Regions from separate parts of the Paenibacillus sp. V4I9 genome, predicted to be linked through region 3. Evidence: riboswitches for the same ligand, from Rfam matches in the RefSeq annotation. Region 3 holds a riboswitch; each other region holds the start of a gene.

Region 1 (10,178 bases), 4.1 Mb from region 3:
TCCCAATTACGTAAATATCGAGCTAAAGTAGCCAGTTAAATGCTAAAGCAATTAAGCTATCGACTTTAAGGATGCAGTCTAACAATCGAGGTGTCTAAAGTATGAAGGAGCTTCTGTTGTCATTAGGAGCAGGTTTAATTATCGGTGTTTTATTCAAGGTGTTGAAGCTGCCTTTGCCCGCACCGCCTGTACTTTCGGGTATTCTTGGCATTGTAGGTATTTATGCAGGCGGCAAGATAATGGAGTTGTTTATAAAATAGGAAACAGGACTGAATGAAAAAGGAGGAGGAGCTTTGACGGGGTTCATCCTTCTTTTTCTATGTTAACGAAGATTTTGCATAAACTTTGGATAAAAGGAAGCGATTTATATGAACAAATCCAGACTTTGTTTAATAGGTGCGGGTTTTCATGCATCAACGAATATTTTCCCTTCAGCCATTGAAGCCGGAGCGGAAATAATTGGAATTGCTACACGAAGTTTGGATCGATCAAAAGCTGCTCTTTTGCGTTTCGGAAGCAATGGAAGACCTTATGACGTAACTGATTACGAATGGAACGCTTGGCGCTGTACGTTCATTTGAAGCCAGATTCGCAGTTGACTGTACGCCATTTTGCAAAAACGAAGAACAATTCATGAAACTGGCCGCCATTCATATCATCGAATTGATGCGACATTCGTTTGGCGAGGTTTCGCAAGAAACTGGGTTTAGCAATAACATAAATGAGTTGATTTCGCAAAGTATTTCAAGACGTGGTGCCATGGCAAACACTAGAAGAGAACGATACCGTCCTTACGCCATCAGCCTCAGCGATGTCAGGGTGTTATAGAATCTTTATTTACGCGGATTTGTCGACAAAATGAAACATTTTATGGCGCCAAAATAGATTAACTGGGCAGGCTAATTGAATAAGGTATTATTTACATACGAACAAATGTACTGTATATTTGTTCGTATGAGAAAACTGCATGTATATAAAACAAATAGGTATGGATTATTGAGAAATTAAAAGGAGTGTTAATCATTAACGGGATAGAACTTGTTATATTGAACTTGGAAGAAGTCCGACGTAGAAGTATAAAAGTGTGGAGCGTTATTCCTCTAACTATGCTGGATTGGAGGCCTGATGCACAAGCCTTAAGCATGAAAGAAATGATCCGACACGTATTGGATGGCGAGCATTATTATCATCTTGCATTACTTAATTGTGGAAGTTTGCCTTCTTATGATTCTCCTTATGACAATCGGGAATTTTCTTCGGTGGAGGATGAACTGATATTCGCACAAGTGTACAGAGAACAATTCTTGAATACCGTTAAATTGTTCACTCCTGAGGATTTGTCAAATATTAAAATTAATCGAAGTGACGTAGGGTATGTTCGAAGTTTAGGAGATATGTTAATGAGGATCGCATACCACGAATCCGTTCACACCGGGCAACTGCTAGATTATATGCGAACGGCTGGAATCGATCGGCCTCAAATTTGGGACTGAATGAGGTTGGTGGTGATGGGAATTCACTTGTTTTGGACAAGAAGAAACGACTAATGCCACTTACAAAATGCTCTTGGAAAATTTTGAGTCATGTTCTCTATGATTTCACATGTTACAATTTGTGAGATCCATGTGGATCAAATAACTCAGAAGGCCGAAGTTTCATGTGAAGCACGGGGGACCCATTATTTGGGGTGAAGCCGCGTCAGCGGCCGGGTGATTACTCTTTGATCCGAATCCGACAGCTAACCTCGCAGGCCGCAAAAAGGAGAGGTTTATTTTGAAACGTTACAAAAAGCTTGTGGTTACCGGCGCAATAGGATTGAGCGTCCTCGTAGGTTCGAGCGCATCAATGGCCGCATCAGCAACCCATTCAGTATCAGGCAATGATACCATGTGGTTAATATCCAAGAAGTATGGCATCAGCTTATCTTCGCTTATTAAGGCAAACCCTCAGGTTGCCAATCCTAACGTGATTTGGTCTGGTATGAGCCTCAACATTCCTGGCAGCACGAGCACAAATGCAGGTACCAAAACGCCAGTTACGAGTGCGCCATCCCAATCAACTTATGCTAGCCAAGTCGTTAACTTAGTTAACCAGGAACGATCTAAAGCAGGACTGCGTCCATTAACCAGCAATAGCGCACTTACCGCAATGGCTTTGGACAAAGCGAAGGATATGTACAACAATGGTTATTTCGATCATACTTCTCCGACCTATGGGTCTCCTTTTGATATGATGAGCAAATACGGCATTCGCTATTCCTATGCAGGTGAAAACATTGCAAAAGGTCAACAAACGCCTGAAGCTGTCATGAAAGCTTGGATGAACAGCACGGGTCATCGTCAAAACATTCTAAGCCCCAACTTCACCCAAATTGGTGTTGTCTTTTATAATGGTGAGTGGGTTCAGGAATTTATAAGTAACTAGCTTTTTTCTAAACATTCAAGGCACACGATATGTGTGTCTTTTTGCATGCCATTTTAGGCTCTTTGTTGACTTGTATGGGACACAAATAGATCGACCTGCCCCATTGTTACAGAGTCGATTAGATAATCTAAAACGCAAAAAGAGGGTCTAGGATAACTAGCCCTCTTTCTTTATATACATCGCTTATCGGCGATGTTCATCAAATTTCCAATCCATGGTAATATTTAAACAACCACAATTAAAAACTAGGAGCAGCCAAATGGAACAAATTTTTGAGTTTAAGAAAACCATGTGAGCTCAAATGATTCTTTCCAATAGCTGTTCCATCAGGATTGAAAGGTTGGTGTCATAAATGCAGTATTTCATAGGCATCGTTCCTCCCGACGAATATCTAGAACGAGTAGTTGCGTTTCAAAAACGTTGGTTGAGTAATGGTCTTCCGAATGTCGTTGAGCCTCACGTGACTGTTAAAGCACAAAGCGGGCTTACCCTAGATATGGCTTGGCTCGAAAAGGTAAAGGTTGTATGCTCATCGTTTTCAAAGTTTCATTTGTCGCTTTCCGAACCTGCTTTATTCGGAAATCAAGTTATCTTCCTCAGTGTTCAATCAAATGAACTATTAGAGCTTCACAAAAAGTTAGTGAATGTAGTAGCACCATCAAATGAACTTATGCAGCACTATGCTGAATTGGACCTTTATACTCCTCATTTGACTTTGGGGCAAACGTATTGGGGGATGAAAGAATCAGAAATATTGGAAATGAAATCTGAGGCGGGATATGTCCTTGCTCCTTTTCCAACATTCACAGTCTCTTATGTCAGAGTTTATAAAGAAGTACAACCCAACAAATACCATCTGTATGAGGACATCAAACTGGCCTAATAATGAGAATGTATGTTCCTGTATATGGATTTGTGCTATGATCTATCCATTATGACTAGGAGGTAATCTAATGAATTTCCGTAGTACAATCAGCGAATACGAACAATTTTGCAGTTGGACAAATATTTTGCACCAACTAAGTGATAAGGATTGGCATAGCCCAATTCAAGTAGGAAAGGCGTCGATTGCCGAAATCATTGCGCATCTTAGAAATTGGGATCTTCATCTAATGAACGTAGTCATTCCTTCGATCAGGGAAGGCAAAGGAATGGAGTTTCCCGATTTCAATTCTTTCAATAGCAAAGCTTATCAATACGCAAATTCGGGTATATCGAAAGATCAACTCCTTCAAGAATTCTCAAGCGATAGAATGAAACTGATGGATCTATTAAAGAGCATGAAATGCGAGGATTTACTGCTAGAAGTAACAGCAAACGGTGTATCAAATTGCCCTAAAACTGGTACGCCATACTCTTTGCTATACATAATTCAAGAATTTACTGAGCACGATGATCATCACAAAAAGCAAATTTTAAGTGTTCTAGATTAAGCTAACGTACAATGATAGTGAAGGAGCTTGCTTCAGCAGCTCCTCTTTTCTATTAAACGGGTGAGATATTTGTAGAGCAATCAAAACGTGTTGATTATCTAGCAATGTTCATCTATTATAATGATAAAAAAATAGAGATAATGGAGTGATTTTTATGGATATTAAAGTAGATGATTTAACTGGATCTAAAGTGATTGCATTAATCGGGGAACATCTTCAGAATATGGAACTTTTATCTCCGCCAGAAAGTACACATGCCCTAAATCTTGATAAATTGAAAAAACCAGAAATTACCTTCTGGAGTGGATGGGAACAAGATGAATTAGTTGGTTGCGGGGCAATTAAGGAACTTGATAGTCAACACGGAGAGATAAAATCAATGCGAACTTCTTCATCACACCTAAGAAAAGGCGTTGCAAGACGAATCCTTGAACACATCATTGAAGAAGCCAAGCGACGTGGCTATCAACGACTAAGTTTGGAAACGGGCTCAATGGATGCTTTCGAACCAGCTAGACGACTGTATGCAAGTTTTGGGTTCCAATATTGCAAGCCGTTTTCGGATTACATAGAGGACCCAAATAGTGTATTTATGACAAAAGAGTTATGAGTTTATTTATATGTCACGAAATTTCGTTTGAATATTAGAACCTTAAGGATGATACAATGGATAATCATATAACTATTCAGGCTTTAAAATATGGAGATTTACTACATTATGAATGGAACACAACTTTATTAGAGAAGACTGATTCACACGTTTTTGTCTTAGGCGAGTACGGAAGAAAATTAAATCATTACACGAAGCAAAAGGTATTTACCATAGAGGCTTGGACTATTGAATATTTCTCATTTCATTCATGGTTTACTGTTAGTGCCGATGTAGTTGGCGGAAAAATACAACAATATTATTGCAATATAAACCAACCTGCGAAGATTAATGGTAACATTGTTTCTTTTGTGGATTTAGACCTAGATTATGTACAAAGAAGCGGTGAATGGAAAGTTGTTGACGAAGATGAGTTTGAGAGCAATGCATTTAAATTTGCATATCCAGAAGCTCTAATTCAAAAAGCTAGGCAAGAGTTAATAGGCTTAAAGGAACTTATTAGAAAAAAAACGTTTCCTTTTGATGGATCACTCGAATTGTTTATTGACCGTATTCCAAGATGAATTATGGAGGGTAATGGTGAACAAAACACTTCTATGGGGTAGTATCTCCGCCACAATAATCAGTTTAATTACATGGAAAATACTTGATGTAAATAAGCTATTTACATTATTAATGTACATCGTACTAGGCACGTTAGTCTTATCCGCAATATTATCTGGGGCTTTATTAAGTGGGGATAGAATAAGAGCAAATTACCATACAGAAGATGCCAAAGACAGAAATGAGAGAAACAGATTCATAAGCAGAATGTTAATCTTTGTTTCCCCATATGCTGTATTAGCCTTCATTGTATATTTGATCAAGTGAGGAAATTCTCATTCTATTTTATAGTGTTACAACTATCTCACCTTTTGATGATATCAACTAGGGTAGAAGTCAAGAAGTGTCTAGCTGTAGAAGTATTGTTTGACATGAGTTCCATGGGAGCAGGACAGCCTGCAATTATAAGTGCTCAACAAATTGTAGATAGTTGGGAAGAAGGTTTGAATAAGCTTCAAGCCATCCATCATCAGTGGGTAACTATATTGTGGACGTGTCAGGAAATGAAGCAGATCTATTTTGCTATGGGACAGCAAGCCACTATTTACCTAATCCGACCGGCCAAAATGTGAGAATATTTGTTGGGTCATACAATTTTCATTTGACACAAATTGAAAACGTATGGAGAATTGATAAATTCAAGTTTAACTAAAAATACATAGATGGAAACAAAGATTTATAATTCATAGTAATTCAAACAGTAGAGACGAAAGGGTGGAAGATATGCCATTTTTATCATTAACGAGTTGGAGCTTACATCGGAATTTGGGACCTTTGCGGTGGACCCGCTGGGATGAGAACGCACGTACTCAAATAACGGCTACCCAAGACCAACCTGAACTCATCTCTCTGCTTGAATTACCGGCGGTTCTTGCGAAGAAAGGTTTTAGATCACTGGAAGTGTGTCATTTTCATTTTCCGGATACAAGTGAAGCCTATTTGCAAGAATTGAAACACGCATTCACGGAAGCGGGTCTCCAGTTTTACACGCTGCTAATTGAATACGGTGATATTTCCAACTCGGATGATTTGCGCAGACAATCGGACATCGCATGGATCAAAGGATGGATCAATATTGCTGCACGAGCAGGAGCTGAAAGGGTACGCGTGATAGCCGGTGATGCGGAACCTACGGATCAAGAAGCTTTGGAAAGATCAGTTGATGCACTTCTAGAACTAAGTAGTTATGCTGCTGCGCAAGGAGTACGCGTTGTTACAGAAAACTTTCATTCACTCACATCAATCGCGGATAATTGCCTTGCTTTATTGGAAGGATGCGGGGAGCTCCTTGGACTAACCTCGGATTTTGGCAATTTTAAAGGAAACGGGAAATATGGTGAACTTGTCAAAATGATTCCGCACAGTGAGTCGATCCATGCCAAAGCACAAACGAATGCGGATGGATATCCGGATGAAGCTGAGTTTAATCGCTGTATGGAAGTTGCCAAGCAAGCTGGGTATGAAGGTCCTATAACTCTTGTATATGACGGACCTGGCGATATGTGGGAAGGCATTGAGCGTATAAGGAAGCTTGCAACACCGTATTTGAATTAAATCAACATTACATGCCGCTTATAATGCGGCTTTTTTAATTTAATGACCAATTAGGAGGTTTTTCTTATATTGTATCGGACTTTAGGCAAATCTTACGCAAGCATACCCGTAATCGGACAAGGGACTTGGAAGTTTGGTGAAATTAAGCAGAATGAAACACAAGAAATTGATGCATTAAACAGGGGTTAATAAAGTTTGTTGGAGTAAGTGTAATTTTACAACAGAACTTATGCAAGAAGCCCAAAGATGTTTGGGTATTAGTCTGTAACCAGGTTGCCTATCATTTGAACGATAGACGTATTGAGAGCAGTGAGCTGCCTTATTGCCAGCAAGAAGGAATTACTATAATGGGGTATTCTCCTTTTGGTTATGCCCCACATATTTTTGGAATGGCTGGTTTTCCTGAGGTTGGCACAAGTGAACGTGATGTTTTAGATAAGATTGGAATAGGAAACATATGATTGATAATGTAGATGCATTAGGATGGGAGTTACAGAAAGAAGACCTTGATCTTATTAACGTTACATTTCCAAAGCAACTTAACTGACCAAAGGGGATGGTTTGTTTGATAAGACTTATGAAATATGATGATCTTACATTATTTAAGAAAGATGTTATTTCTTTTTTAGAACAATTTGAAGTAGAAAACAATTTAGTATTAGGTATCTTACATTCTTTATCTGAAAATGATGAAATTCCTCTTTTTATGGCTACTGTAATAAAGGACAATGACATTGGGTTGGTCTTACTTCAAACACATCCTAATCAAATTATTTTATCAAAATCAGTTTCTTTAACATCAAAGGAAATACACGTTATAGGAGAAAAGTTAATTAACACAATCCAAGATATACCTGGCTTAATAGGTGAAAAGAAATTAACTATTGAGCTAGCTATGTATATTGCGAACGTAAAAGGGATTCAATCAAGTGTCCTAATGGACCAAAAAATTTATAAATTAGAAAAAGTAAAGAAAAAAACAACTACAAATGGAAAACTTCGGAGAATTATAGAAAATGATCATCACACAATTAAAGAGTGGGTGTATCAGTTTTGTAATGAAACTAACCAACCTGTAAGTTTAGAAGAAGCAGATAAAAGAGCTGCAAGAATGATAAATAAAGGAAGTTTAGTTGCATGGGAAGTGAAAGGAGAATTGGTTTCCATGGCTTCTTCAACACGTCCAACCCAAAATAATATTACAATCAGCTATGTTTACACCCCAATTAGCGAAAGAAAAAAGGGGTATGCCTCTGACTGTGTTTCAGCTTTCACTCAGTTCTTGTTAGATCGTGGTTATAAAACAACAAGTTTATATACTGATCTCAGTAATCCTACTTCCAATAAAATTTATTTTCAAATTGGATATGAAACGATAATGGATTCAATCGTTATCCATTTTAAATAACAGAAGGTTACCGATAGCAATGAATCGATAGTCTTTCTAACTCCCATGAAAATTAAAAAGCCCTGGTTCTTAAAAAACGGCAAATTAAAGCAGACCCAGGAAAACACTTTTTTAAAAAAGGCTGAGCCTCTGCTTGAACATAATGGAGTTGGGTGGTAGTAAAGCGACTTTCTTCGAAAAACAAAGGTAAGGCTGGTGCAACCAGTCAAAAAGGATTAATCTCCCATAAGTGCTACCCATATTGGGTGCGACAGTCTGTGATGCACCGTGACGGTTGGAGTCAGACTAACGGTTGGGCTCTAATGGCACCATAGTTTATAGACCTTCTTCTCCCAGCCATAGTAGAAGTATTGACAGACTTTATCCATTTTCATCCTCTGTGGTGCAGCGCTGGTCTTGCGCTGCATGAACGGCTAACGGAAAGTAGAATGCAGTAACACGCTATTTTATTACAGTTCACCAATCTATCATGGAATTAGAACATACAAGGAGGAACCTATGGAGGATTTCAATCAAATGGCGAACCGTTTTGTGAAGGCACACTTCGGTGACCGTGCCCAAAATCTTATGCCCCTCGCTGCTGGTGATTGGTCGAAAGCCTATTCCTTCATGCTCGACGGGCATGAAATGGTTATCCGCTTCGGTTCCTATGTGGACGATTTTGAAAAGGACCGTGTGATGGGTACACTTTCCTCGGACATACTTCCGATTCCTAAGGTTCTTGAGGTTGGCGAGACGGAGAGCGGCTTCTTCGCTGTATCCAAGCGAGTTTCGGGAAAGCATCTCGATGAACTGAACGGGCCTGAGATACAACTTGTCCTGCCGCAATTGTTTGACGCACTCTATGAACTTCAGAAACTTGACCTCACAGACACAGAGGGGGTTGGCCTTTGGCGTCCAGATGGAACTGGTCTGAGTTGGGGGGATGAGCTTCTCTCTGTAGCTGAACCCAGGGATCGACTAGCGGGCTGGCGCGAGCGACTTGACGATTCGCCTCAGGAGGCACTGGTATTCGATGCTGGAGTAGAAAGGCTGCGTCAGTTCGTGACACAGCTTCCAGAGAATCGAGGAATCGTCCACAACGACCTCTTGAATCGAAACGTGCTGGTGGACGGAGGGAGGTTAACGGGGGTAATCGACTGGGGAAATGCGTTCTATGGTGATCCTCTTTACGATAACGCTTTGTTTCTTTATTGGTGGCCTTGGTTTCCGGAATGGCAAGAGATTGACTTGCAGGAAATTCTAGATAATCACTGGGACAAACATGGGGGACGGCCTACACAATCAGAAGAGCGTCTTCTCTCCTGTCTCATCCACATCAGCCTCGACCATATCGCCTACAGCGCTTTCAGGCAACGTCCTGAAGATATGAGACGCCACGCCAAGCAATTGATGACCTACATTCTCTGAGATAATTAAGCTTTGAATCAAAAACATGGAGGGAAATCTTTTGGATGAGTTGAATGGATTATTTCGTAAAAGAATTGACATTCCAGAGAATCAAAAACTTACATTTGAAACATTAGATATCATTCTTAGGAAAACAGCAACAGCCCTTCCTTTTGAAAATTTAAGTATCATTTCAAATAAAACAAGTGCTATAACAAAAGAGGATTTGATTACCAAAATGCTCGTAAAAAATGAAGGTGGTCTATGCTATCAATTGAATCCTCTGCTTTATTTTTTTCTTAATTGAAAATGGGTTTAATGCAGCGTTAGTTCGTGGAGAAGTATACAATTATGCAACGAAGGACTGGTCAAAACTTGGAAGAACTCATGTTACTATTCTAGTGCAGCATGAAGGTCATACGTACTTGGTTGATACCGGATTTGGTGGAAACCTACCACTAAAACCTGTGCCGCTAAATGGAGAAACTACCTCCTCTGTGAATGGAGAATTTCGAGCCAAAGCAATGGAAAGTGATTATGGGGACTATATTCTTGAAATGAAACTAAAATATAAAGATACAGAGTGGAAAATAGGGTGTGCTTTTGATATTAAACGACCATTAGAGAATTTATCTGAATTGAATGAAGTCCAAGGAATCATAGTCCAGCACAAAGAATCACGATTCAACAAAACCCCACTGATTACCCAACTTACAAGCGATGGAAATGTAACGTTAACCGATACTTCTTTCACACA
Region 2 (10,178 bases), 890 kb from region 3:
ACACCTTCCTGGTACTATCGGTGGGTGTACAAACAAGCAGGGCATCATGTCATGAAACGTGGGACCTTGCAATTTTGTGGAGTCAATCCCGTCAAGATTACAGAAATAAGTCCCGTTAAGTCTTCAACGGATAAGCAGCGTGAAAAGTGGCTGCAAGATGTTGAAAAGTTAGGTTTGAAGCGTTCATAGAAATGGAAGAAGACTGAAAAAATGCAGCTTGGAAGCTGTGTTTTTCAGTCATTGCTGCCCTTATGTTCACGAATCAACCGTATTAAATTTCAAATTCCCACTATTTCTAATATTCACTTTCACATTTAATGTCACTTTCAGCCGTGGATACCAGGTATTTCTCCATTCCTTTAATTGAGCATGAGAAAGATCATTACGGAAATATTGTCCATAACCAAATAAATCAGACTGATTTTCCTGTAGTTTGGCAAGCATGGCTTTAGCCCGCTTATTCAACAAGCTTTTGAGTTCTTCACTAATCAGTTCTTTACTGGAGTTACCCTTCGTCTCCAGAAGCATGCCAATGACCTTCATATCCGTATCCACTTGCGGTATATGGCCATCCCAATGATGACGATGTTTAAAATCCACATCGAGAAGAAGTACACTGGCATGTTCCATTACTTCTACATTAGCCCCCTGGAAATTACCTTTCATAATGTTGTATATTAGCGTATCATCTGATGAAATCGTTCCAACCATGACTCCCCGGCTCATGATGGCGGAACCATCTAACTTAAACATCGTACGCTCTCCAGGTTTAATGATAGGAAGAGCATAATCTTCCGTATGTGAAAAGCCCCCTCGAAACGCTTCCCATAAATACACAATAGAAGTATTGGGGGTCCAGCCAGCCAACTTGTTGAAATAATCATAGCTCGCAGTGCCCCCCTCCGCTCCGCCTTGCTCTTTTTTGTTTAACATTTCGATCAAATCACCTCTATATACAGAAACCAGCGCTTTAGGTGCAATGTCATGAGACCTAATGGCATATTCAAGCACTTCTTTTATACCAAACTTAGCGGTTTTTTCATCAATCATCAGAAGTTTGAGGTGCAGTAAATCAATACTGCTTTCTACATTTCCACGCATCCGATCCAACGCTTCACTAATCGTGGAGGCTTCCCCCGTTATGATTCGAGGCGTCATATTAGTGGAACTAGGTTGAGGCACTCGAAGCCCCACTTTATACGTTTTTGCGTCTGTTTGACTAATAGCCATCTCTACAGGCAATATCCTTTTATTAATATCCTTATTGTCCCAACAGCCTGATAACAGGGAAATAGCTAGGAGTACTAAGACTGAACGAAATATGTATGTCATCCTTAGTTAACTCGCCTCCTTTGCAGTGCGCCAATAATCCCAATTACGACTGGAAAGACAAAGATACTATAAGCTCGGAGACCAGTATCCAGCCAGATTAGGTGTTCGGTTTCATACCAATCTGGAATCAGAAAACTAAGAAAGTAGGCAATTATTGTAATAATTACACTCAACCACCTATTGGATAAGGGAACTACGATGCTCCGAAACATCTCAGCTAAGATCCATATTAAAACCGAACTATAAACAATTAGAAAAGCAATCATAGAAGTCGTGTAAAACAGCGTCATTCTCTCGAATATGGACCAACTCATATCGATCGTATCCATCCCTGTGTGAAGAGGAAATTGGAATTGAATGACAGTCTCTTGCCCGAAAATGAGAAGGGGGATATACACGGATGCCAAATATAAAGGAAACAAGCCAGCCATCAAAAGGATGAATACCTTGCGGCTGCGCGCGACATTTCGAAAATAAGGGTGAATCATACCCAAAAATAAAAACCCAGAAAAGGCAAAAAAACTGGAATAATAAGCAGGATGCTTGAAAAAATCAAAGTTAGTGTTCCAAATTGGGGATGCATTACGTATATCGAAATTTGACATGGAGCTGATGAGTGCTGCAAAAATCCAAGGTATGAATAAAACGGAGATAATGACACTTGTTCTGAGCACAGTCTTGATGCCATACCAGGCAGCAAACAAGCTCAAGAAGATAAAACAGAGTAAGGCCCATATCGGCGTTTTTGGTAAAAATACGATGGTCATCATTTCCGAATATACCCTGGAAACTAATGCTAGAGTCGCAAGAAAATATAACATGATTGGAATTAGAAGGATTCTTGACAGCCAGGGGCCTAATACTTGTTTACAGAATCTCAACGATCGTCATGTTAGGGAAAGATGACAGGCCTCTTAAATAGATCCACATCATAGTTCCTTCCAAAAGGCAGCCAATCAGTATAGCTTCCCAATGGCCTTTGCTTGTCGATTCAAATATTTTCTCAGGATAAATGAAAAATATCAGCCCGAAATGTACAGTGATGAAGGTTAGATAGACTGATATTTTATTAACCATCTTGGGGACCTTCCTTTACATTTACATTGACGTAGGCGACCTCAAATGTCGTGATAGAGGCCATATAGATGGACAGCCAGATGATTCCGCCAATCGTACCAAGAACACCAAAAATAGCACTAAAGACAAGCAAAACATATTTGGATATTCGAATAAACAGGGCATTTTGTACCCCGTTCAATGTAAAATTCGCTAAAGCGGAAGCTGCCAAAACAATAATGAATAGATTACTTACCAATTTGGCGCTTACAACAGCTTGCCCGAGAATAATACCACCCACTGTCGTTATGGAGGGACCTATACTTTTGGGAAGACGAATACTGGCTTCAATCAGCATTTCCAGAACAATTAACATAAATAAAACTTCCAATAAGGCCGAATAGGGTACCCCTTCACGGCTCTGGGCAACGGACAATGCTAGCTGGATTCGGAGCACCTCTGGATTCACAGAGACCAAAGATACATATAGAGCAGGCAAGACCAAAGCGATAAACATGCCCATTATTCGAAGCATTCGAATGGTAATCATTGTAATCTTAGGGAAGTTACGATCGGAGTTAACGCACCAGAGATCTGTAATGATAACAGGCATAACGAAAGCGTACGGAAGCCCTTCGATAAACAGGATAACACGGCCATTTTTCAGATGGTCTGCCGCTTCTGCCGGTCGCTCAGAAGTTAGACATGGGGAAATAAGACTGAAATTCCCTTCTCCCAATACCTTGATGATTTCCTGCAAATGGCTAAATTCCTTGACTTTATTTGCCTCCAGCTTCTTCATTAAGGATGAAAGCAGCTTATGGTTAACAGAGTCGGATAAATAAGCTAAGGTGGTTCTTTTGGGTTGTTTTGTCCCCATCATCAAAGAATTCATAGTTAGTAGTGGGGATCGTAGCTCTTCGCGGATCAACGCCATATTGGTATCCAAATCCTCATTAAATGCTCCAAAGGAAGACTCAATCACATTCTCATTTTGTGGAACATTTATCGTTCTCTTAATCGTTGATGGCACGGGCTTGATAACAAAATTTCTTATAGGGTTCTCGAGTAAATAAATAACTAAATTCCCTTCCAATAAGCTGCTCATCTGCATGTCGTAAGTAGTGTTTAATTGGCCATTCAATAGGCTTATTTGTTGAAGCCAATCATTGATCGGACTGGACTCCATCCAAGATAATAATTGGTTCGTATGTGCCAAATTAACAAATGGGCGAAAATAACAAAATACAACTTCCTGATCCAAAAGTTGCTTTTGTTCCATCACAAAATCGCTATTTGATTCGAATTGAAGTTTCAGTCTGGCCATATCCGTTGTTTCTGGCAGATTCATGTTATATCACCTGAGAGTAGGTTTCCTTGGAAAACGGAAATTTATTCCTTGTACCATGACTGAAAAAAAGGGGCTGTGGAGTGGTAGCTTGATTTACATTGACGTTTTCCAAATTATGGATTATACTCAGGCGAGTTAGTACCAGGTACTAATTTTTGGGGAGGTATTTGAATGAAGTACTTTATTATTACTGGGACATCTAGAGGTTTAGGTGAAGCACTTGCTCGTAGACTTCTATCCACTGAACATCATTTGCTGTGTATTTCCAGAAATAGGAATGTGGGTTTGATGGCTGAGAGTGAGCAGATTGATTACTTTGAATTTGATCTAAATGATATCGATCAAGTGGATAGTCTGATGAGGGATGTATGTAATAAAATCGATGAAAGTAAAGCCGAAGCCATATACCTAATCAATAATGCTGCAGTTGTAACCCCGTTATCCAGTATTGAGCATGGAAGTACTGAAGAGTTGACTACGAATGTCCATGTTAATTTGCTGGCCCCAATCCTTTTAACCTCCTTGTTCATACGGTTTTCCCAACACCTTCGGATTCCAAAACGTGTATTAAATGTTTCCTCCATGTCCTCGAAAAATCATCTTTCTGGTATGAGTGTTTATTCAGCAGCCAAAGCTGGCCTAGATGTCTTCTCAAAATGTGTTGGGAAAGAGCAAGGAGATGGTGCCTTTGCAGTTAAAGTACTATCTGTTTGGCCGGGGATGATTGACACTTCCTTACAGGAAGAAGCACGAAGTGCCAATAAAAATGTTTTTGCCGCCTCTGAACTATTTAATAGGGTAAAGGATAAAGGGATGCTCGCCTCACCTGCGACTATTGCCGAGAAGTTAGTGGATTTATTACTTAGTGACCAATTTGCCCAAGGTATTGTCGTTGAAGAGCTTTGAAAATCCAAAATGAAAGAAGATGTAAATTTGGAAATTACCTCTCGCCGTAAGAAGCTTCTAGCTGTTTATGCTGTCGTTATCATCATTTTTTGCTTTCTTGCCGTTCCTGTTGATTATTTCCAAATATCGAATAGTCCGTTTCCTTTTCCTGAAAAACAAGGTTATGTACAAAGTACAACTTTACACAGATGTGTAAACGAATGTTTCAACATTTCGTCGGGAATTATCATTATAATCCAATATTTTCTTTCACTTTGCTCCAATAATAACTCAATGCATTAACAAATGTTTAAAAAACCACGATGTAGTAAGAGAATGGTAGTAAATCAATGAATCGTATGATTGTAAGCGAATTATTGAGTGAATGTGGTGGTTGGAGTTATATTTTTAAGTTTTTTCAATCCTTTACTATGCTGCAAGAAGAGAGTAGTATTCAACTCGTACGTTATAGTTGAATATTTCGCTTAATTTTCTTATTAGAAAAGCGGGGGAACCACAAGTTTCATGGGGTGAGTAAAGGTGCTTAAGTGTATGGCACCATTTAGGGCAGATTCTCGCGGCCCGAACCCGACAGCTAACCTCGTAAGCGACCGTGGGAAGGAGAACATGTGTATAAACACAAGGTCTATCCTTGTGTTTTTTTGCGTCCTAAAACGCAAGTTTATGTCAGATATTAGGTTTAATTGGGGGAACTAGCACGAATGACAAGCGACTCATTGAAAAAAATTATGTTTGGCAAACCGCTTAAATCCAGCGAAATTGAATCTGAAAAAATGCAGGTTTGGAAAGGACTGCCGATCCTATCCTCGGATGCCTTATCGTCAGTTGCCTACGGGACTGAGCAGATTCTTTTAGAACTCGCGACTGTTGGGATTGCCGCTTTTGCGTTCTCTTTGCCCATTGCGATATCCATTATCGCTCTCATTATGCTGCTAGTTTTGAGCTATAGACAAGTGATAGAGGCCTATCCGCAAGGTGGCGGAGCCTATATGGTTTCCAAAGAAAACCTAGGTATGGTGTGGGGGAGGCTGACTGGGGTTTCGCTGCTTATTGACTACACACTCACCGTTGCCGTTTCGATCTCTGCCGGTGTGCAGGCGATTACTTCAGCTTTTCCCTCGGCGGTGCCATATATTGTTCCGATTACTTTAGTTCTTGTGTGGATCATGGTTTGGCTTAATTTGCGAGGAACTTCGGAATCAGGTACGATTTTCGCTATTCCAACGTACTTTTTTATTCTTTGTATTTTGCTGCTAGTGGGCAAAGGCATATACGATATGCTGACGGGATCCATTAATACGCATCCCATTGCATTTGCTCCGAGTTCAATGACGAGCTCATTAACGTTATTCGTCCTTTTAAAAGCATTTTCCTCCGGGTGTTCAGCCGTGACAGGAATCGAGGCCATCTCCGATGCCGTGCCGCATTTCCGCTCACCGTCCGTGCAGAACGCGAAGCGCACGTTAGTATCCTTAGGGACACTTTTGGCTATCGTGTTTGGAGGCGTAACGGTGTTAGCTTTGGGTTATGGTATTGTACCTGATCCTAATGGCCATACATCCGTATTATCGATGGTGACAGAGCAGGCTTTTGGTCGTGGGGCGATGTACTACGCAACTCAAATTGGTACCATGCTCATTCTGGTTTTGGCTGCTAATACTAGCTTCAACGGGTTTCCAATCTTAGCATCCATTATGGCACAGGATAAAAACTTCCCGCGTATGTTCTCATTCCGAGGAGACCGTCTTTCGTTTCATTATGGTATTATCACACTTGGTGTGCTTGCCAGTATTCTTCTGATTGGTTTCAAAGGTAAGACCGATGCACTCATTCCTCTATATGCGATAGGCGTGTTTTTATCTTTTACACTTGCGCAAGGCGGCTTGGTTCGTAAATGGTTGAGAGAGCGAGTGAAAGGTTGGATCGGAAAGCTGCTCATCAATGGTTTAGGCGGGATCGTTTCTCTAGCTGTTTTACTTATATTTTCTATAACTAAATTTACCGAAGGTGCATGGATTGTTATTATTATAACCCCGCTGCTGCTTTGGTTAATTACGAAAATTAGTCATCACTACGATGATGTAGCGAAGCAATTGCGTATTGATATAACGATTGAGCGGGTTTGCACGAAGGAACCTTTGATTATTGTGCCTGTGGCGGGCATTCATCGGGTTGTGGCACAGTCCTTGAACTATGCGAAATCGTTGTCGCCAAATGTGATTGCCTTCTACGTATCATTCTCAGATGAAGATGAAGAATTGATGCAGGAGAAGTGGGATAAGTGGGATCCCGGCGTTCGATTGGTTGTTTTTAAATCACGTTATCGGACGATACTGAAGCCTCTGGCTGAATTTATTGAGAGAATTGACACGCATGTTTCGGAAAAACAAAACATTATGGTCATTTTACCGCAATTTATGCCGAAAAAATGGTGGCATCGATTGCTCCATAACCAGTCTGCTGCACGCATTCGTTCGAAGCTGCAAGCCGATAAAGATATCGTCGTGGCGACGGTACCGTATCATTTGCATGAGTAGAAGTGGTACAATAAAGGGGAGAAACTGAACTGAGGTGAACCCATTATGGCTAAGAAAAAATGGTCGTCTACTCCTGCTGTAACCAGCGTGCAAGATAAACCTGCAACACTTAAGGATTTACTGCGTCCGGAAATACTTGAAGGACTCAAAGCGCAGGCTGATGCCATGAAAGCAGAGGAACAAGCGAAGAAAGATGCAGAGAGAGCGAAGGCGGAAGCTGCTCGCAAAGCAGAAGAAAAGCGGCTTGAGAATGATTTTGGACATCTGCTCAGTAAGAGCAGTCTGGATTGGCGTAAGCACAAATGAGGGAGCGCACAGTGTGCCTCCTTTTCTTTCTTTTTGCAATGATAGCGCTGTCATCCTGTGAGGTGGGCAATAGAGAGGCAGCTCAAGGGACTGCTGAGGTAAGTGGTGCACCGGTAGCGACAACAATACCACCACCAATTTCAACACCAATAGAAACACCAATGACAACAAATATATCAAAAGAAATATCAAAAGAAATATCAAAAGAGACACCAATACCAACAGCAATAGAAACACCAAAAGAGACCACGGCGGTATCTGCAACAGCCCCAACAGCAATGGATACACTGACGATTCCATCGTCGGAGCCAAGCGACCCAAGTTCATTGGCTATTCCGGCTTTTTTGTCTTTGGAAAAGACCTTGATCGAGCGTTACGGAAACGCTAAACCAAAGAAATGGGGCGAAAATGTCCCTGGTGTTCGGACACATCTTACTACGAAGGAACAAGTGATTGCGCTGACTTTTGACGCATGTGGGGGGAAGGAGGGCAGTGGGTACGATGAGAAGTTGATCAACTATTTGATCAAGGAGAACATCCCGGCTACCTTATTTATCAATGCGAGATGGATAACGGCCAATAAGGACATATTTGCCAAATTAGCCGCAAACCCACTGTTTGAGATTGAAAATCATGGGACTGAGCATAGGCCCTTGTCCGTAAATGGCAAGTTGGCGTATGGCATCGCGGGAACCAAGAATGTGAATGAAGTTATTCATGAAGTGAAAGACAATGCTGACCAGATCGAGAAGCTGACTGGACGGCGTCCTTTATTTTTTCGTTCGGGCACAGCCTATTATGATGATATTGCAGCAGGAGTTGTTCATGATTTAGGCTTTCAGTTGGCTGGTTACAATGTACTCGGAGACGCTGGAGCGACTTATAACACGGAGCAGGTCTACAAAGCGCTGCTAAAAGCCCGAAGCGGTTCTATCGTACTAGCTCATATGAATCACCCAGAGAAAGATACGGCAGAAGGTATTATGAAAGCTATTCCTGAGCTTCAAAAAGCGGGCTACCGCTTCGTTCTTTTAACTTCCTATACATTAAACTAAGCGATAGCTGCAGCAGCTATCGTTTTTTCATTTCAAAAAATTCACAAACCTCTCGATCATAATACGTCAAATCACTAACACGAGTTTGTACGACAACCGTTTTTTCACTGAAACGCAATACAACCGCATTCGAATCTACAATGTGATCATCTTTGAAAACACGGACGACAGCCTGTCTTTCAACAGCATCTTGAAAATCTGTATCCGTTACTAAGCGTTCATTTCTAGCCATCCTCGGCATTCCCCTAACTTGGTTAAAATAGTTCTTCTATTGTACCACAAGGTGTCGCTCAACCCGAATTCACACGAACTCCTCCGCCCAGCCTAGCATACAATGTAGCACCAAATGCTGTATGGGCAGAGAGGATGCGTGATCTAGGGTGGACATTCAATTATTGCCGATTCATTGGGTCTATTTAGTATTTATCGGTTTTATTCTTACCCTTTTAATCAAGCGCAGAGATACAACGATGATTTGCGTGGTTGGTATTTTCGCGCTTGGCTTGCTGGCAACGGAAACGTTGAGCGGCTCCGTTTCCGGTATTTTCAACAGCTTCATTTATGCGACCAAAGAGCTGATGGGTACCATCATGATCATCTCTATAATTGTAGCAATGAGCCGCGTGCTCATTCGAACAGGCATTAATGAAATCATGGTCGCTCCGCTAACCCGCTTTCTGCGAACGCCTGCTTTAGCTTTCTGGGGTATCGGTATCATTATGATGGTGACGTCATGGTTTTTCTGGCCGTCTCCCGGTGTTGCGCTCATTGGTGCTGTTCTGTTGCCTGTGGCCGTCCGCGTTGGTCTGCCAGCGCTAGGTGCGGCTATGGCAATGAACTTATTCGGACATGGGATTGCGCTTTCGGGGGATTACATTATACAGGGAGCTCCTAAATTAACAGCAGATGCAGCTGGATTACCGGTGACTGCCGTCATGGAGGCAAGCATTCCGCTGGTTATCGTGATGGGGCTTGTCACGACGATCACCGCTTTTTGGATGATGCGGCGGGACATGAAGAACGGGACGTGGCGAAATGGCCTCGTGGCGAGTGGTCCAGGGGATAGCGGTTCACTTATTTCGGCTACTTGGCAGGCCAAGGTCAATTTAGCGCCACGTCTGAAAAAGACTTTGGCAATTATGATTCCTCTACTCTTCGCCTTAGACGTAATTGCGATGTTCGTGCTTGATCTGCAAGGGGGAGATGCGACAGCGCTCGTTGGGGGCACCGCCGTATTCATTCTCATTGCGGTGACGCTGCTCGCGCATCGGAATCAAGGACTAGAACAAACGACCTCCTACCTCATCGAAGGTTTTGTATTCGGTTTCAAAGTATTCGGCCCCGTGATCCCGATCGCCGCTTTCTTCTACCTAGGCGACTCCGCGTTCGCGGAGCTGTTTGGCAAAGTACTTCCGCAAGGCTCGCACGGGATCGTGAACGATCTGGGTGTGGCACTCGCGGGGCAAGTGCCGCTGAACGGCGCGGTCGGTGCCGTGACGCTTACCGTCGTAGGCGCCATAACGGGCCTCGACGGCTCCGGCTTCTCCGGAATCTCCCTCGCGGGCTCGATTGCGCAGCTCTTCGCAACCGCCATTGGCTCCGGCGCGGCTGTGCTCACAGCGCTCGGCCAAGTGG
Region 3 (10,178 bases):
GCTTAACCCAACGAAAATTTCGGGATTATGCGGACGGTTAATGTGTTGTTTGAAATATGAACATGATAACTACGAGAGTGCGAAGGATTCACTACCAACTGTCGGTAGACATGTAATCACATCTTTTGGGAATGGTAAAGTACTTGGATTGAATATCAAAGAACGTACAGCAAAGGTTCAATTGTTTGACCTTGGTAAAGCACTTGATTTACCTTTCGATGATGTAGTTGAACAAGAGTAGAGGCAAAGTATCCAAGGAGGCGCTGGCCAGTAAGCATGCATGGCACTAGAGGTGAAAGCGTGGATAAACAAGACATTTTTGGACAAATAGATGGGATCGAAGAACGAATGGGTGCCACTTATGCCGAGTTGGGTGCCTTAAAGAAACAAATTATTAACCTCATCGAAGAAAATAAGAGATTAAGCATAGAAAATCAGCAGCTCCGCAAACTGATCAGACAAGAGGAAACAATTGTCGATCAGCCAGTAGGAGAGGCGGAGGAACCACTTCCGTTACCTGGAGCAGGTTATGATAATTTGACTCGCTTGTATAATGAAGGTTTTCATATTTGCAATGTGTATTATGGACACCTTCGGACCGAGGGAGATTGTTTGTTTTGCTTATCCTTTTTAAATAAATAAGTGATTTTGACCGTAGGGGTGTATGCCTTACGGTTTTTTTCCATAATGAGCAGACTAGAAAGGAAATGACGGAGAATACGTATGAAGCAAGTACAGTTACGACCTACCGAACGAATTGATGATTTATTGACGTATGATTTGAAAATTATTCAGAGTGATGAAGTTTTCAGCTTTTCACTTGATGCTGTCCTGCTTGGCCGGTTCTGCAGTGTGGCTCCCAAGGGGCGCATGATTGATTTGTGTACGGGCAATGGGGTCGTCCCCCTGCTATTAACAACGCGAACACGCGCTGAGATTTGGGGCGTTGAAATTCAAGAACGACTCGCGGATATGGCGGTTCGCAATGCAGAGATTAACGGGTTGGAAGAGCGGCTGCATATGCTCCAAGGGGATCTGAAAACCATTCATGAAACATTAGGTCATGGCCAATTTGATGCCGTAACGGTGAATCCTCCATATTTACCTGTACCTAATGGTGAGCAGAACGCCAATGAACATTTCGCTGCGGCTCGTCATGAAATATATTGCAACTTGGAAGATGTTATTGCAGCGAGCGCAAGGCTTGTGAAGGCTGGCGGTAAAGTGGCGATGGTCCATCGGGCTACCCGTTTAATCGATATCTGCTGCTTAATGAGGCAGTATCGTCTTGAACCGAAGCGCATTCGCTATGTACACGCACGTGCTGGAGAAGAAGCGATGATGGTGTTGATCGAGGGAATGAAGGATGGAAAGCCAGAGATCCGTACCTTACCGCCGCTTATTGTTTATGATGACAATCAAGAGTACTGTAAAGAACTGAAAGAAATTTACTACGGGGGCAGAAGCTCCTTAGAGTTTTCGTAAGAAAACTAGCTTTGTAAGCATAACCTTAGAGTTTGTATTAGAATAATCATAAAAAAGTGAAGAGGGAAATAACATTGAGCTTGAATGTGCAAAAGAGCTTTCGCGAGGATGGAAGCGGCGTAGGTACGCTGTACCTGGTTGCCACACCGATAGGCAACCTAGAAGATATGACCTTCCGTGCGATTCGCACCCTGAAGGAAGTGAGCATGATTGCCGCTGAAGATACGCGGCAAACACGCAAACTGCTGACGCACTTCGAGGTCGCTACGCGACTCGTCAGCTATCACGAACACAACAAGCAAGCAAGCGGACCCGAACTCGTCCGCTTGCTGCTTGAAGGTCAGAGCATCGCGTTGGTCAGCGATGCAGGATTGCCGGCCATCTCCGATCCAGGTTATGACCTGGTGAGGATGGCCGCCCTGCAGAGCGTGCCGGTGGTGCCCATCCCCGGCGCGAATGCGGCCCTGTCGGCGCTGATTGCATCAGGCTTGCCGACAGAGCGTTTCGCCTTCGTCGGGTTTCTACCTAGGGAGAAAAAGGATCAGACGAAGGTGCTTGAAGGGCTGCAGCATACACAAGACACGCTGCTGTTTTATGAGTCCCCGCACCGCGTAGAGAAAACACTTACCCGCATGGCGGAAGTGTGGGGGGCGGAGCGGCGGGTGTGTCTTGCCCGCGAGCTGACGAAGCGGTACGAGGAGTTCCTGCGGGGCACCATCGCAGAGTGCCTCGCGCACTTAGAGCAGTACCCGCCTCAGGGCGAGTACTGCGTGATCGCCGAAGGCGCATCGGAGAAGGAAGCCCGTGAAGCAGCCGATGGCTGGTGGGAGGCGATGACGCTGGGTGAGCATGTTGAGCACTACGAGCAAGGCGGGAACGATCGCAAGGATGCACTGAAGTTGGTCGCGAGCGACCGAGGGCTTTCCAAGCGTGATGTATATAATGCACTACTCGATCGCTAAGGCGCGCGGGCAGTGCAAGCACTCCCGCGGTTCCCGCCGACAAAAGTTCTCTGGACAAAAAAAGATCTCTAATCCATGGCCGAAGCCAACAAATTAGAGATTAAAGGAGATATGAAAAAGGTTAGAATTACCAATAGGATAAGTGCTACTTCTATTATATACTACTTTTCTTATTTTGTCACAGGTGTTGGCATTTCTGCTAAACAAATATGACAAACAATTTTTCCTTTGAAGTAAGAAACGTTTTCAGCATTACCACAGAAGATACAAGCAGGCTCATATTTTTTCAACATGATGCGCTCGCCGTCTACATAAATCTCCAAAGCGTCTTTCTCACCAATACCCAACGTGCGGCGCAACTCGATTGGAATAACAACGCGACCCAATTCGTCAACTTTTCTTACAATTCCCGTAGATTTCATCATATATATAAACCCCTTTCGATTTTATCAAAAATTTATCAATATCGTCATGTTTCGACATATCTTCTTGCCTAATGATACCAACGATTCCCAAAATAGTCAACCATATTTTCGTCTATTTAAGCTTATTATTCAAAAAAAATTTTAAAATAGTTTTTGTTTAAAATATGAGAAAAACCAAGTAGAATAAGGGAATGTAAATAATATATTACGTGCGTCTCCCTTAAAAAGTCAAAAATTACGAAGATAAAGATTAGCCTAGCATGATAGAGAAATTGGAATAAGTGTTTCGACAAAATACGACAAAAATGTCGAAGTTACGAAAGGGAATTGTCGAAATTATTTAAATTTGCTAAAGAGAGGTTGTGAATGGATGAAGGAAGAGAAGGTTTTTAAAGATCCGGTTCATAAATATATTTACGTGCAAGATAATACGATTTGGGATTTGATTAATACGCGAGAGTTTCAAAGACTGCGCCGCATAAGGCAATTAGGCACATCTTATCTAACCTTTCATGGTGCTGAGCATAGTAGATTCTCACATTCACTCGGTGTGTACGAAATCACTCGGAAAATAATTTCGCAATTCGAACGCAATCACTATGAGGATTGGCCGCAAGAGGAACGTCTGCTCTGCCTTTGTGCGGCATTGCTCCATGATCTGGGTCACGGGCCCTTCTCGCATTCCATTGAAAAAGCTTTCGGAACGAAACATGAAGACTGGTCGTGCAGAATTGTCCTTGGAGATACGGATGTGAACAAAGTCCTCAGCCGAGTGTCACCTGATTTTCCGAAAAAAGTGGCGGGCGTTATTTGTAAATCGTATAGTGAAGAAATTGTGGTTAGCCTTGTATCCAGTCAGTTGGATGCAGATCGCATGGACTATTTGCTGCGCGACGCCTATTTCACTGGTGTAAATTACGGCACGTTCGATCTAGAGCGGATTCTTCGTGTTATTCGGCCCTATAAAGGGCATATTGTTGTCAAGGAAAGCGGCATGCATGCCGTAGAAGATTATTTAATGTCCCGTTATCAAATGTATTGGCAGGTGTATTTCCATCCTGTGACACGTAGTGCGGAAATTCTGCTGCACAAAGTTTTTGCGCGTGCCAAACATTTATACGAAGAAAACTATACGTTTGGATTTATGGTTGAGCCTATTTTACATCTGATTCAGAATAAAATTTCGCTCGAAGATTATTTGTTATTGGATGAGTCTGTTATGCAGACGATGTTAACTTTCTGGAGTAATGAGAAAGATCCTATTTTAGGCGATATGTGTAAACGGTTCTTGGATCGTAAGTTGTACAAATACAGCACCTTTGATGAGTCTAATCAACGTCAAATTAAGCTGATGGAAAAAGTGATGGCTGAGGTTGGATTCGACCCTACCTATTACATGGAAATTGATTTTCCGTCTAATCAATCTTATGACGTGTATAGACCGGGGGAAACGGACGATAATTTGCCGATTTTTCTGCTGGATCATAAGGAGACTTTAACGGAAATTACTCATCGATCTGAAATTGTTCAATCCATCAGCGGATTCCAAATGGGCAAACATCATGTTTATTATCCGGAGGAACTGTTGGAACGTTTGAACGCAACCAATTATCCTGAATTATGGGCGCTGCTTGGTGAGCAAGATTAGCTGGAAAATTAAGTGCAGCAGAAAGCAGAATATTTCAACTTAAGGGAGAACAAAGATGCTAACGGATTCACATACACATTTAAACGCGGAACAATTTAATGAAGATCAAGATGAAGTGATAGAGCGAGCGCTGGACGCTGGAGTGACAAGAATGGTGAATGTAGGCTTCAACCGGGAGACCATACCCAGTTCAATTGCCCTCGCTGAGAGGTATGATTTCATCTATTCTACGGTAGGGTGGCATCCTGTTGATGCTATTGATATGATGCCAGGGGACTTAGAATGGATTGAAGAGTTGTGCAAGCACGAAAAAGTTGTCGCCATCGGAGAAATTGGACTAGATTACTACTGGGATAAGTCGCCGAAGGATGTACAGCAGCGGGTATTTCGGGAGCAAATTCGTTTAGCGCGTAAATTGGGGATGCCCATTGTCATACATAATCGAGATGCCCATCAAGATATTTTACACATTTTAAAAGAAGAGAAGGCCGCGGAAGTGGGGGGAATGATGCACTGCTTCTCAGGAAGCTGGGAGACGGCGAAGCAGTGTCTGGATATGAATTTTCATATTTCTTTTGGAGGTCCAATTACGTTTAAGAATGCTAAGCAACCGAAGGAAGTGCTGGCGCAAGTTCCGTTAGATCGTTTATTAATTGAGACCGATGCTCCCTATCTGACCCCGCATCCTTTCCGCGGCAAGCGTAACGAAACCGGCTATGTTCGCTTGGTAGCTGAGACAGCCGCGGAAATTCGAGGTATGACTTTGGAAGAAATTGCGGAAATAACAACAAACAATGCCATTCGATTGCTAGGTCTCAAGTAAAGCGTTTTTCTCGAACTTGCGGCGAAGCACTATACCGCAGCTGAAAGAGATGAAGATGAGACTGATGAGTGGAACGAGTAGATAGATTTGTGAAGACCGAATCATAAGAGGAATCGTCAGGATACATAGCTCTAGCAGCAAGACTGACCAAATGATAAAGGCCAATGAACCGGCTTTCGAATTTTGATTGAGCGGGTACATCTCCAACCAGAATGTATAGCGATGGGCGCGCTCGAGAGACGATAACTGAACAAGAGAAATCAGAAGAGAAATCATGAAGATTAAGCTCCTTGCAGTACCGCTGCTTGAAACGGATATAGCTAGTACCCCTAATACGGTGAGACGCAGTACGATCGCGAACAGCTCTGTACGCAACAATGTCTTCATATATAGGTACAAATAGGCAGCATCTTGTCTAAAAGGTATGAACCGTGTAAGCCCGCTGATCCAACTTCGGCGGGCTATTCGCGTTCCCATCTGAGGCACATCGACGAACCAGCTGAAAAAAGCATGAAGTCGAGCTTGCTGCTGATTTTCCTTGGCGATCAAGTAGTCCCATCCGATGACGTATTTAGATGCGAAATGAGCGGCTGCTAACCATACGAAAATGAGCAGAAGAGCAGCGCTGCTTGCCCATAAAATGCTGGTTAGAAATTGCAGTGAAATGAGAGCGATTGTTGCAATCCAGCGAAAGCTAATCGAAGCTAATCTGGTACGCTCATGAGTAAAACGACTTTCCTGCCAACTAGCTAATAAATTAGCTATCTTTAATAGAAGAAGTAGTGCGAGCATCAGTAAGAAATGCTGCTCTGAAGCGCCAAGACAGTGATGATAAAGCGGCCATAAAATAACCCAGGCGATAAATGTCCAAAAAGCTTGCAGTGTCAAACTGTACATGAATCCACTTCGGAAATATGCGCCCATTTGATGTTCGATCCGTAACAAAAACATACGATCTGCTTTCCTTACCAATGTACGAATGGGGCTTGAAGATAGAAGCGGAACGAGCAGCAAAAGCACGATCCACAGATAGGGATAATCTGTCGGAAGACGCTGTAGTATTTTTGCATAATAATAGGAAGAAATGATGACAAGAAACAACACGAGACCGATAAAATTACTACGCGCTGCGTATTGCCAATAGCCCATGGATTCCTTCATATAATGTTCGAATCTTTGCTGCCATAAGGTACGGGTGTTGATGTCCATTTTACTCATAACGAATCCCCTTGTACGAGCTTATAGAAAATGTCGTCTAGTGACGCTCCCGGGAGTTCAGTTTGCCCGCGTAATTCGACTAAATCACCCTGAGCAACCATACGACCTCGATGAAGGACAACGTAGTTATCGCAATATTTTTCAATTGTAGACAAAATATGCGATGAGATGAGGAATGATGCTCCTTTATGTTTCATTTTGACCATTAGTTCTAGTAAGGAACGGATCGCTAAAGGGTCGAGGCCGAGAAAGGGTTCATCGATAATATATAACGAGGGTTCGATTAGAAATGCGTTCATAATCATGACTTTCTGTTTCATTCCTTTGGATAAATGGCTGGCAAAGCTGTTCAGCTTGTCCTTCATTTGAAACTGCTCCAAAAGGGAGCTAGATCGAGCCGAATAGTCGTCTTTCGACAAGCCGTAGGCCATTGCGGTTAATTCAAGGTGTTCGCGGATCGTGAGCTCCTCGTAGAGCTCAGGACTTTCGGGTACATAAGCGTAGGTTGCGCGATAGGACAAAGAATTCTCAGCTAAAGTTAGTCCGTTGATTCGAATCGATCCTTTTTGCGGTTGAAGTAGTCCGAGAATGTTTTTGATCGTCGTACTTTTACCCGCACCATTAAGTCCGATCAGACCCATCATTTCACCTTGACGGATAGAAAAGGTTAGGTCATGAAGAACGGGTTTATTTGGTAAATACCCCCCGTATAAAGAGTCAACTTGTAGAATGGAGCCCATCTCATTGCCTCCCTGATTAGCAAATTATTGGTATTTATGAATCGCTTTCCTATACGATCATTATAAACAAATTTGTAATTTAAGCCTAGTTTAGGGGTGGAAAGTTGAAAAGAGTGTGTATACGTACGTGATAGTGAGATATAAGTAGAAAAATAGCTGTTTAGTTGTTCATTTAAGCAAATTTTAGTCGATTTAGCCCTTTTTAGTAGGTGTTAATCCCTTTACAGGTTAAGATTAACAGCGTAATATACTTTTCATAATAACTTAATAACCAATTTGCCATTTTTCCATTCGCTGAGTTCCATTTATGGGAACGGGGGAACCACTGTAAACTGAAGAAGCATGCTTCTTGAGTGAACAGAGTGAGTAACAGGGGTGAATCTTTGAGTATACTTCGTATGCTCTTAGTAGGGCGACTCTCACGTCCGAATCCGTCAGCTAACCTCGTAAGCGTAAGAGAGGTAACGATTGTCGTGCGTGCTATTTGTGTATTTTACTATACAAACTAAGCCAGCGAGAAGAGTCCTCTTCTTGCTGGCTTTTTGTCTTCATAAAGGGCTATACACATTTCGGACGACTAAAAATTGCCCGGAATTCATATGAATGTTGAATAGGCAAACTGGTGTGGGACGACCAGAAGGCAGCGGTTTAGCACCGTACTGCTGATGGCGAACACGTTAAGTTAAACTAAAAAACCTTAGTCGCGTCAAATCTAATCATGCTGTAACCTGGCGGCGAGGCTTTGAAGGAGGACCGAAGAAGTGGGCAGTATCTCTATTAGCGAGACCCATGTAAAACGATCATCCAGCATGTCCTTCGCATTGCGATGGAAGCATGAAAACTTGCGTTTGATTTTAAGCTTAGCCATAATTTCAATCGCAATGACTTTCATGTTTTTGGTGTTGTTGTACGGTACGGCTACCAAGAGCGTATCCGTGGTTGTGAATGGACAAGAAACCGTTGTGCATACGAAGCAATGGGTCCTGCAACGCCTACTGGATGAACAAGCCATAAAGATTGGTGAACACGATGAAATTTCTGCTGCGCCAACGACAACAATCAAGGGTGGAGACAAAATTGTCATCGAACATGCCTCACCGATTCAATTGACTGCTGATGGAAAGACCACCACTGTTTACACAACTGCAAGAACGGTAGAAAGTGCATTGCAACGTTTACATATTGCACTTGGGGAGAACGATCGATTAACTCCCGAACCGACAGCCGCTCTGAGCTCGGGCGATGAAATCAAAATCGTCCGTGTGAAAAAAGAGACGGAGGAAGTAACTGAGCCGATTGCGTTCGATACGGAAAAGAAGAGCGACGCATCGCTGCTCAAAGGCAAAGAGCAAGTCGTCCAAGAAGGTAAAGAGGGCGTACTCTTGAAGAAGAAAGAAAAGACTTTCGAAGATGGTGTTTTAGTCGCGGAAGCAGTTGTGGGTGAAGAAGTACAAACGGAAAGTATTAATAAAGTCGTGTCTGTGGGCACGAAAAATCCTGTTGTTGTTCTCTCGTCTTCATCGCCTAGTGTGGATGAGGTTTCGAAGAATGGTGTAACGTTTGGGTATAAACAAATCCTGAAGAATGTGAAGTTGACTGCTTATTCGGCGGACGTGGCATCTACAGGTAAATCCGAAGGATCTCCTGGCTTTGGTAAAACCTATACAGGGACTACCGTGTCAGAAGGCAGGACAATAGCGGTTGATCCCAAAGTAATTCCGCTCGGATGGTGGGTTTACATTGAGGGCATTGGCTTCCGCCGTGCCGAAGATATTGGCAGCGGTGTGAAAGGTCAAATGATTGATGTCTACTTTGAAGATCATGGTTATGCCAATAAATTCGGAACGAAACAAGGGTACACCGTGTATGTGGTAGGACCAAAAAAGCCGTCTGAAAATTAACGTGTAAACGTCTGTTTCAGCGGGAAGAATGTCATATATACGTTGCCAGGTAACAACCTGGGCGAAAGAAGAGGGGACCCCTCTTCTTTTTCTGCGTTGAATAAGAATGTATAAGTTCTATACTTTAGCTCCGCATCAACCTTGACAAACGCGCTCGTCTCTGAAGGACGACGGAGTCGTTTATCCTTGGTACCGGGAAGGGAACCGCTTATGATAAAAGAAGTGATTGTCGTCGAAGGCAAAGACGATACAGCTGCTATTCGCCGAGCGGTAGAGGCGGATACGATTGAAACAGGCGGCTCTGCGATCGGACAAGCCGTACTAAAGCGTATTGCACTTGCACAGCAGCGCAGAGGCGTTATTATATTCACGGATCCGGATCACGCAGGTGAACGGATTCGGAAGATTGTAGCAGCCAGGGTGCCTGGCTGCAAGCATGCTTTCATTACGCAGGAGCAGGCCGAGTACAAGGGTGATATCGGCGTTGAGAATGCGACGCCTGAGACGATCCGTCAAGCTCTTCAGAGTCTTCGGACAGAATATGATGGTGCTGTCTCACAGCTGACCATGGAGGATCTCATGGCCGCAGGGTTGATTGTTCATGCTGAGGCGGCGTCTCGCCGGCTGATCGTGGGTAAAGCGTTAGGAATTGGTTATTGCAATGGCAAGCAGTTTTATAAGCGTTGTGCGATGTTTCAGATCTCGCGTGAGGAATTTGAGGCTGCTTTGGAGTATTTGGAAGCTGATAATTAAAATGGATGTTGCCGTTGTTGTAGTTTCTACAACAAATCCTATTCCAAATGGCTATTTTGCAAGTTGAAGTTGTAATTCGTACAACATTTTTGACCCATTTGTGGAGAAAAGTCTGTATTTAGTCCCAAGAGTTGTACAATATGCAACATTCTAGTAGTAGAGACGGGATTTGAGCAGCAATTGTTGCATTTCCTGCAACATTATCCAACTGAAAGTATGTACT

The links. A riboswitch is a leader RNA that binds a small molecule or an ion and turns the genes downstream of it on or off. The one in region 3 is predicted to bind cyclic di-AMP.
Region 1: linked by a shared signal. The riboswitch ahead of QFZ81_RS16470 (CAP domain-containing protein) and the one ahead of QFZ81_RS35145 (resuscitation-promoting factor) in region 3 are both predicted to bind cyclic di-AMP.
Region 2: linked by a shared signal. The riboswitch ahead of QFZ81_RS30935 (APC family permease) and the one ahead of QFZ81_RS35145 (resuscitation-promoting factor) in region 3 are both predicted to bind cyclic di-AMP.

The regions. Positions count from the first base shown of each region.
Region 1 covers NZ_JAUSZE010000001.1:3,522,404-3,532,581, reverse strand. The annotation lists gene QFZ81_RS16490 (hypothetical protein) at 1-39, shown strand, start outside; gene QFZ81_RS16485 (XapX domain-containing protein) at 102-260, shown strand; gene QFZ81_RS16480 (hypothetical protein) at 369-581, shown strand; gene QFZ81_RS16475 (DinB family protein) at 1,023-1,493, shown strand; cyclic di-AMP (ydaO/yuaA leader) riboswitch at 1,636-1,768, shown strand; gene QFZ81_RS16470 (CAP domain-containing protein) at 1,774-2,424, shown strand; gene QFZ81_RS16465 (2'-5' RNA ligase family protein) at 2,777-3,307, shown strand; gene QFZ81_RS16460 (DinB family protein) at 3,378-3,857, shown strand; gene QFZ81_RS16455 (GNAT family N-acetyltransferase) at 4,012-4,467, shown strand; gene QFZ81_RS16450 (DUF402 domain-containing protein) at 4,524-5,030, shown strand; gene QFZ81_RS16445 (DUF5316 domain-containing protein) at 4,990-5,337, shown strand; gene QFZ81_RS16440 (nuclear transport factor 2 family protein) at 5,543-5,722, shown strand; gene QFZ81_RS16435 (sugar phosphate isomerase/epimerase family protein) at 5,794-6,624, shown strand; gene QFZ81_RS16430 (aldo/keto reductase) at 6,798-7,085, shown strand; gene QFZ81_RS16425 (GNAT family N-acetyltransferase) at 7,190-8,032, shown strand; gene QFZ81_RS16420 (phosphotransferase family protein) at 8,531-9,442, shown strand; gene QFZ81_RS16415 (arylamine N-acetyltransferase) at 9,483-9,728, shown strand; gene QFZ81_RS16410 (arylamine N-acetyltransferase family protein) at 9,700-10,178, shown strand, end outside.
Region 2 covers NZ_JAUSZE010000001.1:6,737,534-6,747,711, reverse strand. The annotation lists gene QFZ81_RS30965 (NAD(P)H-dependent oxidoreductase) at 1-189, shown strand, start outside; gene QFZ81_RS30960 (Ger(x)C family spore germination protein) at 256-1,332, opposite strand; gene QFZ81_RS30955 (GerAB/ArcD/ProY family transporter) at 1,335-2,153, opposite strand; gene QFZ81_RS30950 (hypothetical protein) at 2,200-2,409, opposite strand; gene QFZ81_RS30945 (spore germination protein) at 2,402-3,739, opposite strand; gene QFZ81_RS30940 ((S)-benzoin forming benzil reductase) at 3,911-4,645, shown strand; cyclic di-AMP (ydaO/yuaA leader) riboswitch at 5,097-5,249, shown strand; gene QFZ81_RS30935 (APC family permease) at 5,347-7,182, shown strand; gene QFZ81_RS30930 (YqkE family protein) at 7,228-7,488, shown strand; gene QFZ81_RS30925 (hypothetical protein) at 7,571-7,738, opposite strand; gene QFZ81_RS30920 (polysaccharide deacetylase family protein) at 7,767-8,543, shown strand; gene QFZ81_RS30915 (hypothetical protein) at 8,560-8,775, opposite strand; gene QFZ81_RS30910 (hypothetical protein) at 8,924-10,178, shown strand, end outside.
Region 3 covers NZ_JAUSZE010000001.1:7,628,198-7,638,375, forward strand. The annotation lists gene QFZ81_RS35100 (PSP1 domain-containing protein) at 1-241, shown strand, start outside; gene yabA (DNA replication initiation control protein YabA) at 301-642, shown strand; gene QFZ81_RS35110 (tRNA1(Val) (adenine(37)-N6)-methyltransferase) at 724-1,485, shown strand; gene rsmI (16S rRNA (cytidine(1402)-2'-O)-methyltransferase) at 1,560-2,447, shown strand; gene QFZ81_RS35120 (AbrB/MazE/SpoVT family DNA-binding domain-containing protein) at 2,618-2,872, opposite strand; gene QFZ81_RS35125 (HD domain-containing protein) at 3,243-4,520, shown strand; gene QFZ81_RS35130 (TatD family hydrolase) at 4,576-5,343, shown strand; gene QFZ81_RS35135 (ABC transporter permease) at 5,329-6,561, opposite strand; gene QFZ81_RS35140 (ABC transporter ATP-binding protein) at 6,558-7,301, opposite strand; cyclic di-AMP (ydaO/yuaA leader) riboswitch at 7,584-7,769, shown strand; gene QFZ81_RS35145 (resuscitation-promoting factor) at 8,063-9,202, shown strand; gene rnmV (ribonuclease M5) at 9,413-9,955, shown strand.